Regions from separate parts of the Dyadobacter sp. BHUBP1 genome, predicted to be linked through region 2. Evidence: riboswitches for the same ligand, from Rfam matches in the RefSeq annotation. Region 2 holds a riboswitch; the other holds the start of a gene.
The links. Region 2 has a riboswitch for S-adenosylmethionine ahead of ACQ4MZ_RS03255 (homoserine O-acetyltransferase family protein). Riboswitches for the same ligand answer to the same signal wherever they lie in the genome.
Positions count from the first base shown of each region.

Region 1: linked by a shared signal. The riboswitch ahead of ACQ4MZ_RS05870 (cysteine desulfurase family protein) and the one ahead of ACQ4MZ_RS03255 (homoserine O-acetyltransferase family protein) in region 2 are both predicted to bind S-adenosylmethionine.

Region 1 covers NZ_JBOBIH010000001.1:1,433,819-1,441,157, forward strand. Annotated here, with positions in the region: gene ACQ4MZ_RS05845 (sulfatase family protein) at 1-942, shown strand, start outside; gene ACQ4MZ_RS05850 (sulfatase family protein) at 944-2,317, shown strand; gene ACQ4MZ_RS05855 (hypothetical protein) at 2,389-2,751, opposite strand; gene ACQ4MZ_RS05860 (hypothetical protein) at 2,730-3,149, opposite strand; gene ACQ4MZ_RS05865 (Fic family protein) at 3,276-4,358, opposite strand; SAM riboswitch class I at 4,509-4,602, shown strand; gene ACQ4MZ_RS05870 (cysteine desulfurase family protein) at 4,718-5,896, shown strand; gene ACQ4MZ_RS05875 (SusC/RagA family TonB-linked outer membrane protein) at 6,038-7,339, shown strand, end outside.
Region 2 covers NZ_JBOBIH010000001.1:762,948-770,286, reverse strand. Annotated here, with positions in the region: gene ACQ4MZ_RS03260 (glycerophosphodiester phosphodiesterase) at 1-457, shown strand, start outside; gene ACQ4MZ_RS03255 (homoserine O-acetyltransferase family protein) at 554-1,606, opposite strand; SAM riboswitch class I at 1,738-1,846, opposite strand; gene ACQ4MZ_RS03250 (M20/M25/M40 family metallo-hydrolase) at 1,995-2,936, shown strand; gene treA (alpha,alpha-trehalase TreA) at 2,982-4,532, shown strand; gene ACQ4MZ_RS03240 (PhzF family phenazine biosynthesis protein) at 4,661-5,449, shown strand; gene ACQ4MZ_RS03235 (DMT family transporter) at 5,501-6,385, opposite strand; gene ACQ4MZ_RS03230 (OmpA family protein) at 6,459-7,339, shown strand, end outside.

The DNA of each region.
Region 1 (7,339 bases), 670 kb from region 2:
TCCTTCTATTTCGACGAAAACGATGTGCGCCACGAATGGCCGGGCTATGATGTATTTCCCCAGACCGACAGTGCGATCAGCTTCATTGACAAAAATAAGAACAACCCGTTCCTGCTGGTATTATCCTGGGGACCGCCGCACGATCCTTACCAGACCGCACCCGAGGCGTACCGTAAAATGTACGATCCCGCAAGGCTGAAACTCCGCCCGAACGTGCCCGATTCGCTGCAAGCCAAAGCCCGGAAGGACCTGGCTGGCTACTATGCCCATTGCACGGCACTGGATAAATCGGCAGGCGATCTTTTAAATGCATTGAAAAGAGAAGGTATTGAAGAGAATACGATCCTGCTTTTTACTTCTGACCACGGTGATATGCTTTACTCGCAAGGCAAAGTCAGGAAGCAGAAACCCTGGGACGAATCGGTATTGGTGCCGTTGCTGGTGCATTATCCGGCGGGGTTAGGAGTTGCGAAGCGGGAGCTCGCATTGCCTTTTTCTAATGTTGATATATTGCCTACTTTGTTGGGAATCAGTAATATGAAAATTCCGGAAACCGTAGAGGGGAACAACTATGCCGCTATTCTGACTGGCAGGCAAAAACCGACAGGTAATGAAGCTGCGTTGATCCAGGTACCTGTGCCGTTCCATGAAAACAATTTCCTGAATGGCGGTAGGGAGTATCGGGGTATCCGCACGAAAAGATACACCTATGTAAGAGATTTGAAAGGTCCGTGGCTTTTGTATGATAATGCAAAGGATCCTTTTCAACTGAAAAACCTCATCGGCTCACCGGCGTACGCTGATGTGCAGGCAAAACTTGAAAGAACACTTAGGGCGAAACTGGCTGATGCAAAGGATCAGTTCCTGACCGCCGACGAACATATGCGGCAATGGCATTACCGGTATGACGGCAAGGATAGTCTCCGCGCGAGTGGTTTGTAATATGCAAAAGACATTGATCATTATCATGCTGGCGCTGGTGTGTACCGGTGCCGCGCTCGCGCAGCAGGTAAGAAGACCGAATATCATCTTCCTCCTCACCGACGACCATCGCTGGGATGCGCTCGGCGCAATGGGTAACAGGATCATCCAAACCCCGCGCCTTGATGCGCTGACGAAACGGGGCATTCTGTTCCGGAATGCGCATGTCACCACGGCGATATGCATGGTGAGTCGGGCAAGCTTGCTAAGCGGGCAATATATGTCCAGACACGGGATCAATGATTTTGGTACTGATTTCAAACCGGAAGCCCTTGCTCAAACCTACCCCGCATTGCTGAAAAAGGCGGGGTACAAGATCGGATTCATAGGGAAATTCGGCATCGGGGTGAAGAACCAGCCCGATACGCTGTTTGACTACTGGGCAGCCAAAAAGGAAGGCCAGCCTCAATATGAGTTAGCCAATGAGAGCGGTCACACCATTCACCACACCGACAGTGTGGGTAAGGATATTGCGCAATTTCTCGACCGTTTTGCAGGTAACGAGGCACCTTTTTGCCTCTCGGTAAGCTTCAAAGCACCGCACGAACTCGATGGTAATCCACCAAAATACCCTGTTCAGGAGCGTTTTAAGCCTTTATACGAAAATGTGAAAATCCCCGACCCGGTGACTGCTGCCCCGCGATACTGGGAGAGCCTTCCCGCATTCTTCCGCACCGATCAGAATATCGGCCGTGACAGGTGGAAGCCGCTCCTTTCAACCCCGGAGCTTCGCCAGCAAACCACCCGCGACTATTACCGCCTCATTACCGGCGTCGACGAAGTGGTGGGTAATATGGTGGCGCAGCTTAAAAACCTGAAAATCGATCAGAATACGCTCATTATTTTTATGGGTGACAACGGTTTTTCACTCGGCGAGCATGGTTTGGAAGGGAAATGGTTTGGTTTTGAAGAATCCATCCGCGTTCCGCTGATTATTTCCGGCGGAGCACTGCCCAAGAGTCTCCAAGGCAAGTCATCATCCCAGCTCGCATTGAATATCGACATTGCGCCTACCATTCTTTCTTTCGCGGGAATACTTGTGCCATCTGCAGTCCAGGGTTACGATCTTCTCGCAGTCGAGCAAAAGAAGCGAACTGCCCGCAAGGACTTCTTCTATGAACACACCTATCTGGGAAGCCCGCGTTTGCCAAAAGTGGAGGGCGTTGTGAGCGGTGATTGGAAATATATGCTTTACACCGAGCACGGGTATGAGGAGCTCTATGATACTGTTAAAGATCCGCACGAGACGGTGAACCTGGCGAAGCGTTCTTCGGAAAAATCCACGCTGGAAAAGCTACGGAAGCGGTATAAAGAGTTGAAGAAGGAGGTGAAATGACAAAGGGAAAAGTTACCTCGGTACTCGGACGAGGGTGAAAAACGTCAAAAAACGCCTCGTTTGGAGGGCATTTAATCGACTGGATATAATAGGGGCAATTTTCGTTGAATGCCGGCGTAACCTTCGTATGGGTAATCTGCAAAGTCGTTGTATTTATGGTCATCGAGGTCTTCTTTATTATTAAATACTCTGACCCGGTTAATCATCCTTCGTTGTTCTGGTGTTACACGTTGCCACAGTAATTTTAGGATGATCTCCATACTTTCATACTCATGTACTTCCGAGAGTGATGGCGCACTGACGCCGAGCACGTAGCTGTCTTTTACCATTCCGTGAAAGGCGGGTGCCAGGCCGATTGCATCTATGATCAGACCATCTTTTTTTGCTTCCCGAAACACTTTTTGCAGTGTTTCTACCAATGCTGTTGCAACCATTGCATGACAATTTTTAGAGAAATAACAAATATTTCGGCTTTTGTAGCCGAACAGCCTGCTTCATATCTGCGTTGTTCCGACCATATCGCTATCCGGGTCCAGCTTACCTGAAAGACATAGTCATCTATACAGGCGTTTTCCAAATCGTTCGTCAGGCCAGATAGAATTAAAAGGTCGAGGAGGTCATGAATCATAAATGACTTGGCAATATGCCGCGGCACCACCTCTTTTTCAAATATTTCGATGTTCAGTCTTTTGCAAACCACGGCTTTGAGGGCTAATTCAATCGCATACCCACCGATGTAATACGCCGCGCCAGCATGACCGTTTGCAATGAGGCATTCCGCGTCGCGCAGCCGTTCGAGCGCTAGTGATTTCAATGTTGCAGCATTTGCCAAGGTTTGATTGATTTTAGTTTGCAGATGAATGATTTTGGCAAACTAACCCCTGTTACGGTTCGAAAGTCAATCAGATGTGCAAAGTCACTTGATGGGTGTGCAACCGGCTGTATTGAGGAACCTGGGTTAACTTTTCAACACATTCATAAGCCGGAAGTTCAGATAGAGCTTTTCCTTTCCCACCGTCACGCTTTGAAGGAAATTGTTCTCTTCAAGGGTTTTCAGATAGTTGCCAACCGTTTTGATATTTCCCAGTCCGGCGTGTTCCAATGAACTTCTTTTAGTGTAAGGCAGCTTGAAAATGACTTCCAGCAGATCTTTGGAATAAATTTTCGGAAGCGTCCTTTGGATTTCTTCGCCCATTTCTTTCATCAAAGCTGCAATACGCTCGATCCGGATTTGGCTCTCACGCGAAGTAACTTCGATCATATCCAACATGTACAGGATCCAGTTTTCCCATTTGCCTTGTTCTGTCACATGGCGAAGATTGAGGTAGTATGCATTCTTGTTTTTCAGAATATAGCTACTCAGATAGAGCGCGGGTAAATCGAGCAGGCCGCATTGTTTCAGATAAAGAAGCAGTATAATCCGTCCTGTACGGCCGTTACCATCAAAAAACGGGTGAATGGCTTCGAACTGATAGTGTATCAGTGCAAGTTTGATCAGCGGATCCAGATCGTCGTCGATATTGATAAAGTTTTCAAGTGCAGCCAGCTTTTTCCGGATAATTTCTTCGCTGTCAGGCGGCGTGTAAATAACTTGTCCTGTCGCCGGGTTTTTTAGTTGAGTCCCCGGAATGTTTCTGATGCCTGATTGATTTTCCTTAATGATCTGCATGATCGCGATAAAAAGGTTGGTCGTCAGGACTGGCTTTTTCCTTATTTCCTCTAACCCATACCATAATGCATCTTTATAGTGGATTACTTCCTTCGTGGGAGCGTCATCGATATTCTTTTCGACAATGGATGCCTGAAAAAGAGCATCCTGCGTAGTGATGATATTCTCAATGGCGGAACTGGCCTGCGCTTCCTGTAAGTTGATCGTGTCGATAAACAGCAGCGGATTAGGGAGATTCGTAATGGCACCTTTTAGTTCCGAGAGTGCCCTACTGGCCGAAATCACCTTTTTGAGAACGGTTATATTTTCTATTTTGCCCTTTGGAGGCAAATCAGGTAGATTATTATAAGGTATTAACGGGCTGTATTTCATAAAAAGAACGACGGTGAAAATTACCTGCGTTTTTAGAACGAGGGTAAAAATATCAAAAAAACGCCCTCGTTCAAATTTCGATGGTAAAAAACGCCCTCGTTTTTTTGCATTCTTAAAATCTTTTATCAATCTTTGTCTATCGAATTTATAGATTTATTAAGAACGAAGGGAGAGGTTAGGCTCTGTGATCTTCTGGCAACCTGTGACACGTCAAGGTGCCCCAACCTAATTCTATTGATAAATCTGAAAATCCAACCACAGTAATAAACTGGTACCGTGCAGTAAATCAGGCTGGTTAGGCCTTGAAAAACCTGTGCCTTGCCGCTAACAAACTTTGATCAACGACAAACCAGAAACACATGGAAATTTATCTGGATAATGCGGCTACTACCGCGCTGGACCCTGAAGTGATTGAGGCAATCCTGCCGTTTTTGACCAACCATTATGCGAATCCCTCGTCGGCGCACGGCGCGGGCAGAAGGGTAAAAGAGGCCGTTGATCGGGCACGGCGTACGGTAGCGCATTTACTGGGCGCTGCGCCGGAGGAGATATACTTTACGGCCGGGGCGACGGAGGGAATCAACCTTGCATTGTCGGGGGCAATTCAGGCCTATGACCTTAGCCACGTTATCACCAGCCGCATCGAGCATAAGGCGGTGTTGCAGACATTGAAGCGCCACGAGAAAGAGGGCGACATTGAAACAAGCTTCGTGAAGCTCGACGAACGCGGTAATGTAGATCTCTACCACCTCGAAAACCTACTGCGGGCGAACCCGCGCACACTCATCGCGCTCATGCATGGGAACAATGAGATCGGGAATCTGACCGACATCCACGCGATCGGCGTGTTGGCACGGCGGTACAATGCGGTGTTTTTTACTGATACGACCCAAACGATGGGTAAGGCACATTTCGATTTGCAAGAGGCCGATATCGATTTCCTTGTGGGCTCGGCACACAAGTTTCACGGTCCGAAGGGAGCGGGTTTTGTTTACATTAATCAAAAGCACCACTTGAAGCCGCTGATTTACGGTGGAGGGCAGGAGCGTGGCCAGCGCGGCGGGACGGAGAATGTCGTGGGCATCGTGGGGCTGGCGAAAGCGCTGGATGTAGCTTATCGCAACCTGGAAGCGAACCGGAATAAGGTTTCCAAGCTGAAACAATACCTGGTATCGAAGCTGGCGATCAGCGGAATAGAAGGAATTTGTTATAACGGCGAGAGCAAATCGACGGAAAATAGCGTCGCCAATGTGCTGAGCGTTTCGTTTCCCTGTTTAAGCACGGGGAGCCTGGTGGCCAAGCTGGACCAGGTCGGCATTCAGGTTTCGGGCGGTAGCGCGTGCCAGGGCGGCGGCGCGTCGCATGTGATACAGGCGCTGGCGTGCGAGGCCGACAAGGAGAATGTAAGGTTCTCGTTCAGCAAGTTCAACACATTCGAAGAGCTGGATCTCGTAGTGGACGCCATTACGCGGATCTACGAATCCGACCCGGTGGTTTCGACACAAGCGGGTTGGAAAAAGATCGCCAGCTGGGCGTAGTAGCTAATTTAACCGAAAAATAGGAGCCTGAGTATTGGAAATAATGCCGCTGTATTACTTTTGTATATTAAATCTATAAAATAAATAGAGTATAAACTGAATCCCAAACATTTAAGCTGTCCCTAACTTCCAATCCACATCATGAGAAGAAATTTAGTACTGATTTTCCTCCTGTTCAGTGTCGCCTGGCTGCAACCGGCAAAGGCGCAAACGATCCCGGTGACCGGTAAGGTCACTTCCACCAGCGGCGAAACGCTGCCCGGCGTAACCGTTCTTATCAAAGGTACTTCCAAAGGCACCTCCACCAACGGCGACGGCAGCTACGCCATCGAGGCCGACGCCGGTTCGATATTGAAATTTTCGTTTATCGGTTTAAAATCCATTGAATTACCCGTTCCACGGGACGGCAAGCTCGACGTTCGGCTTGAAAGCGATGAGACAATCTTGCAGGAAGTGGTGGTGACGGCGCTCGGCATTGCGAAAGAGAAGAAGTCGCTCGGATATGCGGTGCAGGAGTTGCAAACGAAGGACGTTGCAGAGGCGCGCGAAGGCAACCTGGTGAATGCATTATCGGGTAAAATTGCTGGTGTGAACATTACCAACAGCCAGGGCGGGATGGGCTCATCGCGGATCGTGATACGGGGCGAAACGTCGATCGCGGGCAATAACCAGCCGCTTTTCGTGGTGGATGGTATCCCTGTCGACAACTCGCAGCTAGGTGCCGGCGCCAATGGTTCGCGCGATTTTGCGAATGCGATTGCGGACATTAACCCGAACGACATCGAGTCGATCAGCGTGCTGAAAGGGCCGAATGCGGCTGCATTGTACGGCTCCCGCGCTTCCAACGGGGTGATTTTAATTAAAACCAAAAGCGGCAAAGGCACGCAGCGCGGCCTGGGCGTGAATGTGAATTTTGGCTATTCTTCGGAGAAGCTATTGGTGCTGCCTGAATATCAGAATGTTTTCGGTCAGGGAACGGGTGGCGCATTCTCTTATGTGAATGGTAAGGGTGGCGGTGTCAATGACGCTACCGACGAAAGCTGGGGCCCAAGAATGGACGGACGGCTGATACCCCAGTTCTTTTCGAATGGAGAGGCAGTACCGTTTGTGGCGCACCCGGATAACGTAAAGAACTTCTTCGTAACAGGGCATACGCGAACCACGGGCGTGTCGGTGGCAGGCTCGAACGACAAGGTGGATTACCGCTTCTCCTTCAACAACAGCAAGCAAACCGGTGTGATCCCGAATACGGATATTTCCAAAAATTCATTCGGGGTAAATACGACTTACCGTTTGAACGACAAGCTGACTTTGTCGACGAGCGCGAATTTTGCCAGAAACAGCTCCGATAACCTGCCCGGTACGTCTGGGCGCGGCAGCAGCGTAATGCTTCAATTCCTGTGGTTTGGGCGTCAGGTGGATACCGAGTTGCTGAAAGACTAC
Region 2 (7,339 bases):
TCTGGAGGCCTATCTGAAGGCGGGTGGCAAGCAGAAAAAGACGCGTTTGATCCTGGAAATCAAAACTTCCAAAATCAGCAAGGAACGCTCATTGGCATTAGCTGCGAAATGCGTGGAATTGGTAAAGAAAATGAAGGTGGAGAAAATCACCGACTACATTGCATTCGACTGGGATGTGTGCCTGAAGGTGAAGCAACTCGCCCCGAAAGCACACGTGGAATACCTGAACGGCGACAAAACGCCTGACGAAATCCAGGCTGCCGGCCTCGACGGGATCGACTACCATTTCAGCGTTTTGAAAAAACATGAGGATTACATTCCCGCCATGCGCCAGAAAAAACTTACTACCAACGTGTGGACAGTCAATAGCGAAGCAGATTTGAAGTACTTCCTCGAAAAAGATGCTGATTACATCACTACCAACGAGCCTGAGCTGTTGCTAAGCCTTTCGAAGTAATTTTTGAAATACATTTAAAAGCGAAACTCCCGATCGGTAACCGGTCGGGAGTTTCGCTTTTTGTATTTATATATAATGCTTGAAATCCTGAATGCCTCAACGAATGCGCGCCATTTGCAACTGCCCGTTGGTTTCCTGCCATGCGCGGATCACTTGTGTAAGCTGCTTGTATTCGATCAGGAAGCCGTCATGGCCATAAAGCGAATCGATCTCCTGAAATGCGGCGTCGGGAATATGCCGGGCCAGGAACTGCTGCTCCGAAAGCGGGAATAGTAAATCGGATTTGATACCCAGTACCAGCGTCTTCGCCTTCACGAGCCCGAGCGCATGTACAATCCCCCCGCGGTTGCGGCCCACATTATGCGAGTCCATGATCTTGGACAGCGCCCAGTACGAGAATGCATTAAAACGTTTCACAAACTTGTCGCCCTGGTACTGCTGGTATGACGACGCCCTGAAATCATCGATCTGATCCGGATTATCGCGGGCTTGCGTAAAGTTGTAGGTATCATAATTGCGGTAAGAGAGCAAGGCGATTGACCGGGCCGCACGCATACCCATAGCGCCGGCTTCCGGGCTATCTTCGGCATAGGTCGGATCCGCCTGGATCGCCATCCGCTGTGATTCGTTGAACGCGATACCCCACGGCGAATGCAATGCATTGGAAGCGATCAGGATCAGTTCTTCAAACAAATCCGGCTTTTCAACGGCCCATTCCAGTGCCTGCTGGCCGCCCAGCGAGCCCCCAATGCAGATCTTAATCTTGCTTATCGCCAGCTCCTGACGTAAAAGGTCAAGCGTTCCCACCACGTCCCGGACGGTAAGCGTGGGAAAACTATGGTAATAAGGCTGGTTTGTCCTCGGATTGATCGACAGCGGCCCCGTAGATCCGTAAGCTGACCCGATCACGTTCACACAAACAATGAAATGCTGGTCCGGATTGAAATATTTACCCTCTCCTACCAGTCCGTCCCACCAGTCGTGGGCATTGGAGCTGCCGGTGAGCGCGTGGCAAATCCAGACGATATTCGTGTCGTTGGCGTTTCGTTCTCCGTAAGTAGTGTATGCGAGTTCAAATCCTGGCAGTTCACCCCCCATTTCGAGGGCGTAGGGATAAGGGTACTTAAATGTCTTCTGGTCCGCTTGCATAAGAGCCACAGCACGTGGTTAAATTCAACACATGGTAAAATCGACAGCCGAAATAATTCATTTCGGATGTAGCTGCGAGACTAAAGCCAATCGGCTTACGGAAATTTCTAACTGTAAGAGCACACGAATTGATTTTATATCTCCTAATAAACTTAGGTGGGAATTAGCACCTTTCTCCGTCGCGGTAGTAGGTTGCCAGAGGTTCATAGAGCCCATTCTCTCGCCTCTTCTTTATAAATCAACCGCCGCATAAGGGAAGCAATTGATTGATGGTGCAATATTAAGCCCGGATGCCTGAAAATACAAGCAAATACAAAAATTCTGTCCTTCCGCGAGGCCCGCTCGTGCCGCTGCGGCTTATCTTTGCCGGTCAACCATTTTTAGTAGAATGAGAATCTTTTTTCACAGTCTGCTGCTCGTTTTCGGCGCTGCACAGGCATTCGGACAATCTGTTTCACCCTCACCGGAAAACATCCGCAAACACATTTCGTACCTGGCCTCCGACAAAATGAAGGGCCGGGGCACAGGAAGTAAAGAGAATGAGAAAGCCGCGAAGTATGTGGCGAAGCAATTCAAAAAATACCACCTTTTACCCAAAGGAACCGAAGGTTATTACCAGCCTTTTACAGCCAAAATCAGGCGTGTGGTGGTGCCCGACAGCATCCGCGAGGCAAGAAATGTGATTGGATTTCTCGACAACGGGGCCCCCTATACCATCGTCATAGGTGCTCATTTCGACCACCTCGGCCTGGGCCTCCAGGGAAGCTCCAAGGCCGAAAAGCCAGAAGGACAGATTCACAACGGAGCCGATGATAACGCATCGGGGGTGGCCGGACTGCTCGAACTGGCGCGGTATTTTTCGGGGAATGACAAAAAGGAACCTTATAACTTCCTTTTTATCGCATTCGGGGCAGAAGAACTGGGGCTTGTGGGCTCCCGTTTCTTTGTGAACAACCCGACATTGCCGTTGGCCGATATCAACTTCATGTCGAACATGGATATGATCGGTCGATACGACCCGAACCGGGGCGTCGGCATTGGCGGGTACGGCACCAGCGCCGAATGGCCTGCGATTTTCAAGGATGTGAAAAGCGATACAAAGTTTTTTACGGATAATGCGGGAAGCGGCGGCTCGGACCACGGTTCATTTTACGCCAAGCAAGTCCCGGTGTTGTTCTTCCATACCGGCGGCCACGACGATTACCACAAGCCGACCGATGATGCGGAAAAGATCGATGCCAATGCCGAAGCCGGTATTCTGGGTATTCAAATTAAACTCATTGAGAATGCGATGTTATTACCAAAACTTAAATTCACAGAAGTCAAGTAAGTTATTGTCCACCATTCGGGGGAGAACCCCTAAAATCAGTTTGTTTTGTACGGTTTTGTTGCTCCATCATTCACTTACGGCCAGGCACACATCTCTCCCGAAGAGTTGTACGGAACGCTATTCCGTGACGTGCAATGCAGCCACATTTTCTCCGATTCAAAAACTTTCGCCGATGCAATCCCGCTGGAAGACCCGGTACTGATCATAGAGCGGTACCACCAGGAAAAAGACCGCCCGGGCTTTGATATGGAAACATTCGTCCGGGGGTATTTCAGAATGCCGGCTCAAATTGCGTCGGGATTCGTTTCGGACAAGAATGACTCAGTTTCCGAACATGTTGGTAAGCTCTGGTCGATACTTACGCGCCAGCCCGAAAACCAGGAACGGGGCGGGTCGCTCATCCCCCTGCCCCACCCTTACGTGGTGCCGGGGGGACGTTTCAGGGAAATATATTATTGGGACAGCTACTTTACGATGCTGGGGCTCAAAGAATCGGGTCGCGTGGAGTTGATCCGGAATATGCTCAACAACTTCGCCTATCTGATCGACACGCTGGGTTTCATCCCCACCGCCAATCGGACCTATTATCTGAGCCGCTCCCAGCCCCCATTTTTTTCATTAATGGTGAAACTGTTTAGTGAAATGGAAGGCAAAAAGGTCTTGAAAAAGTACCTGCCACAGTTGCAAAAGGAGTACGACTACTGGATGGATGGCTGCCTGGAGCCTTGCGAGCCTTTCACAGCCCACCGGCGCCTCGTTTATCTCCCCGACGGCGTGCTACTGAACCGCTATTGGGACGACAAGGCCACTCCGCGCCCGGAATCGTACAGCGAAGACACAGAGCTGGCCCGGGAAGCGAACGAGAAGTACGGCACGCCCCCCGAAGAGCTCTACCGCCATATCCGGGCCGCCGCGGAATCGGGATGGGATTTCAGCAGCCGGTGGTTTGCCAACGAAACCGATTTTGCATCGATCCACACGACGGACATACTGCCCCTCGACCTGAACTGCCTGCTTTACCACCTCGAAAAAACCATCGCGGAAGCGTATTTGCTTTGTGACAACCGACGAATGCACTTGCTCTACGAGGAAAAGGCACGGCAGCGGAGCATCGCTATTCAGACCTATTTCTGGGATGAATCCAGGAATTACTACATGGATTATGATTTCCGGAAAAGGGATTTCTCTAAAGCTATCACCATTGCGGGCGCATTCCCCCTGTTTTTTAAGCTCGCGCCTAAGCCGCACTCCCATTATGTGCGTGCATACATAAGGCTCAATTTCCTCAAATCGGGCGGATTGCTGACCACTATGGTGCGAACAGGGCAGCAATGGGACGCCCCCAATGGCTGGGCCCCGCTGCAATGGATCGTCTACAAGGGATTGCGCAATTACAATTTTCACCGGACCGCCAACGAGCTCAGCGACGAATGGCTGGGACTGATCGAGAAGGAGTTCAGGCATTCGGGTAAGATGCTCGAAAAGTACAATGTATCGGACACCAACCTGATCGCCGGAGGAGGTGAATATGAGATTCAAGAAGGGTTTGGCTGGACCAACGCCGTCTATCTCCGAATGAAAAACCGTAAGCGATAGTCGTATTTTCGACGAAATACGCTTTGATTTCTTATCCGTTTCCAATAAATTATATTAAAAATTGGTAAGAAAATCTTCCCGTAGCGGATATTTTTAATACCTTGCTGTTATCAAGCCCATTTGACTTCATGAAACTTCCTATATACCAAATCGATGCTTTTACTGACAAGTTGTTTGGTGGAAACCCTGCCGCAGTAGTTCCTCTGGAGCAATGGCTGCCGGAAGAAACGATGCTCGCCATCGCCGCCGAAAACAACCTCGCCGAAACCGCGTTCTATGTCCCGACTGAAAATGGCTTCCATATCCGCTGGTTTACACCGACGGTGGAAGTGGATCTCTGCGGACACGCAACACTCGCCGCAGCATACGTCATTTTCAATGTCCAGAAATACGAAGGGCAATCCATCAGCTTTGATTCGCGAAGCGGCGTACTGACCGTCGATTGCAAGGAAGATTGGCTTACATTGAATTTCCCTGTGGACCAATACCACATTGCCGTACCGCCTCCGGGACTCGTTGAAAGCCTGAAAAACACGACGCTACTGGAAGTTTACAAAGGCAAAACTGACTACCTGGTTGTGCTCGAATCGGAAGCCGTGGTAAGAGATCTTGATTTTGACATTATCATCCTGTCGACCATCCCGGCACGCGGCGTCATCGTAACTGCCGCTGGCGACGAGGTGGATTTTGTCTCCCGTTTCTTCGCTCCCCAGTCGGGCATTGACGAAGATCCGGTAACAGGCTCCGCGCATACCACTTTGATTCCCTACTGGGCCGACAAGCTTTCCAAAACACAACTGAATGCGCGCCAGCTATCGCGCCGGGGCGGCTTTCTGAAATGTGAATTGCAGGGCGACCGCGTTTACATCGGCGGCCAGGCGAAGTTGTATCTCAAAGGTGAAATTCTGGTAGACTAGGCGTCCCCGACTAGGCGTCCCCGACTAGGCGCCCCCGACTGGGCGTCTCCACTAGCTCCTTTTATTTCCCGCAAATTTCGTGCGTTGCCCGGCATACAAGCCAGTAACCACCAGCACCGTACCAACAACGGTGTATAGCGTCACTGGCTCGCCCATAAGCCACCAGGCGAAGAAAAACCCGAAAAGCGGGCAAAGGAATAACCAGAGCGAGGCTTTCACAGTATCGATCCGGAGCAGGTAAAACCAGCATATCAATCCCACGATTGAAACTGCAAGGCTAAGCCACAGTACCGAGCCCCAAAAGACGGGGTCCCACCGGGTAGCACCAAAATCGGCCATACCCAATGTGAATGGTGATAGGAAAACTCCACCGAGAAAAACCTGCCAGCCATTAATGAGTAAATTAGGCAACTCCCATTTTACAGTGGCGTAGTAAACGCTCGCAGCCGATACAGCCACCATGCTGATAAGCAGCAATGTGATGCCTCCGATGGTGGTGTAACTATCGGCCAGCAACGGGTAAGTTGCTACCGCCACGCCTCCCATTCCCAAAATTATCCCCGCCCACTCTTCCGCTTTCGGCTTTCTCTTCAACCACCACGACGATAACAGCACGATAATCAGCGGATTCGTAGACACGGCCAGACTGCCGATACCCGCTGCGGTATACTTCATCGCATACACGTACAGGCCCAGGTAAAGCGTTGTATTCAGGAACCCAAACAGTGCAAGTTGCTGCCATTCTTTTTTCGTGGGCAGCCGGTAGGCTTTATCTTTGATGAACACGTAGGAAAATGATAGCAGCAAGATACCAGCTATAAAGAACCGAACGTTTGCCAGTATCAAAGGAGCCGCCGATTGCACACCAAACTTCGTTGCCACGGAGGCCGACGACCAGAGAATGGAAAAGAGAAGACCGATACCGATGTTTTTCACACGCAGGAATAATAACGATCCAAAATTACAAGTTGTACTTCGGCTTCCGCCCCCACTTTTTATATTTTTGGGTATGATTAACAAAAAAAATGCGCTGCGGGCGGTGCTGATGGTCCTGCTTTGTGCCCCGGCGCTGCATGTTCACGCCCAGAACCAGTGGACTTACGACTTCAACAACGGCTTCCTGCCCATTGAAAATGGTGGCCCGGCATTAAAACCGCTGGGGCGTCCCGGGCAAATCATCAAAGAACAGATTCCCGGCTCCGATGACCTTTCAAGGTCTATTTATGTTTTTGAGAAAAACAGTGGCCTCCAATTCAACAGCGGGGAAGCGAAGGGATTTCTGAATAAATCATTCACGGTAGAGATCTATTTCAAACTCGATTCGCTCGATATCTGGAAACGCGTACTCGATTTCAAGAACCGCAAGAGCGACTATGGCACCTATATTTATCATGGCAAACTCAATTTTTTCAATTTTGCCATGAGTGAAAAGGCCGCGGTACGCGCGAAGCAGTGGGTACATTATGTGTACTCGCGCGACTATGAGACGAAAGTTATCCGAATGTATATCAATGGCATTCTTAAACTGGATTTCAAGGATCCGGGTACCGAAGGAGTGCTCGACGCCGACCAGGTACTGAATATCTTCCAGGACGACCTCATCGCCGGCAACGAATCCAGCTCAGGAACCGTGGCGCTGATCCGCATTTACGACCGGGTGATGACACCGGTATTTGTGCGCAGGAGTTACCAGTCGATCGCCAAAACATTTAAAGAGCCGGTCGCGAAAAAAGAGGAACCTAAAGAAGAACCCAAACCGACGCAAGAAAAGCCCGAACCCATCCGAAACAAGAATCTCGCAATGGTGACAGGGCGCGTTTACGACGGCGGCAATCTGAAACCCGTCAACGACGCGGAGGTACACGTGCGCAAATCGGCCAACGATTCCCT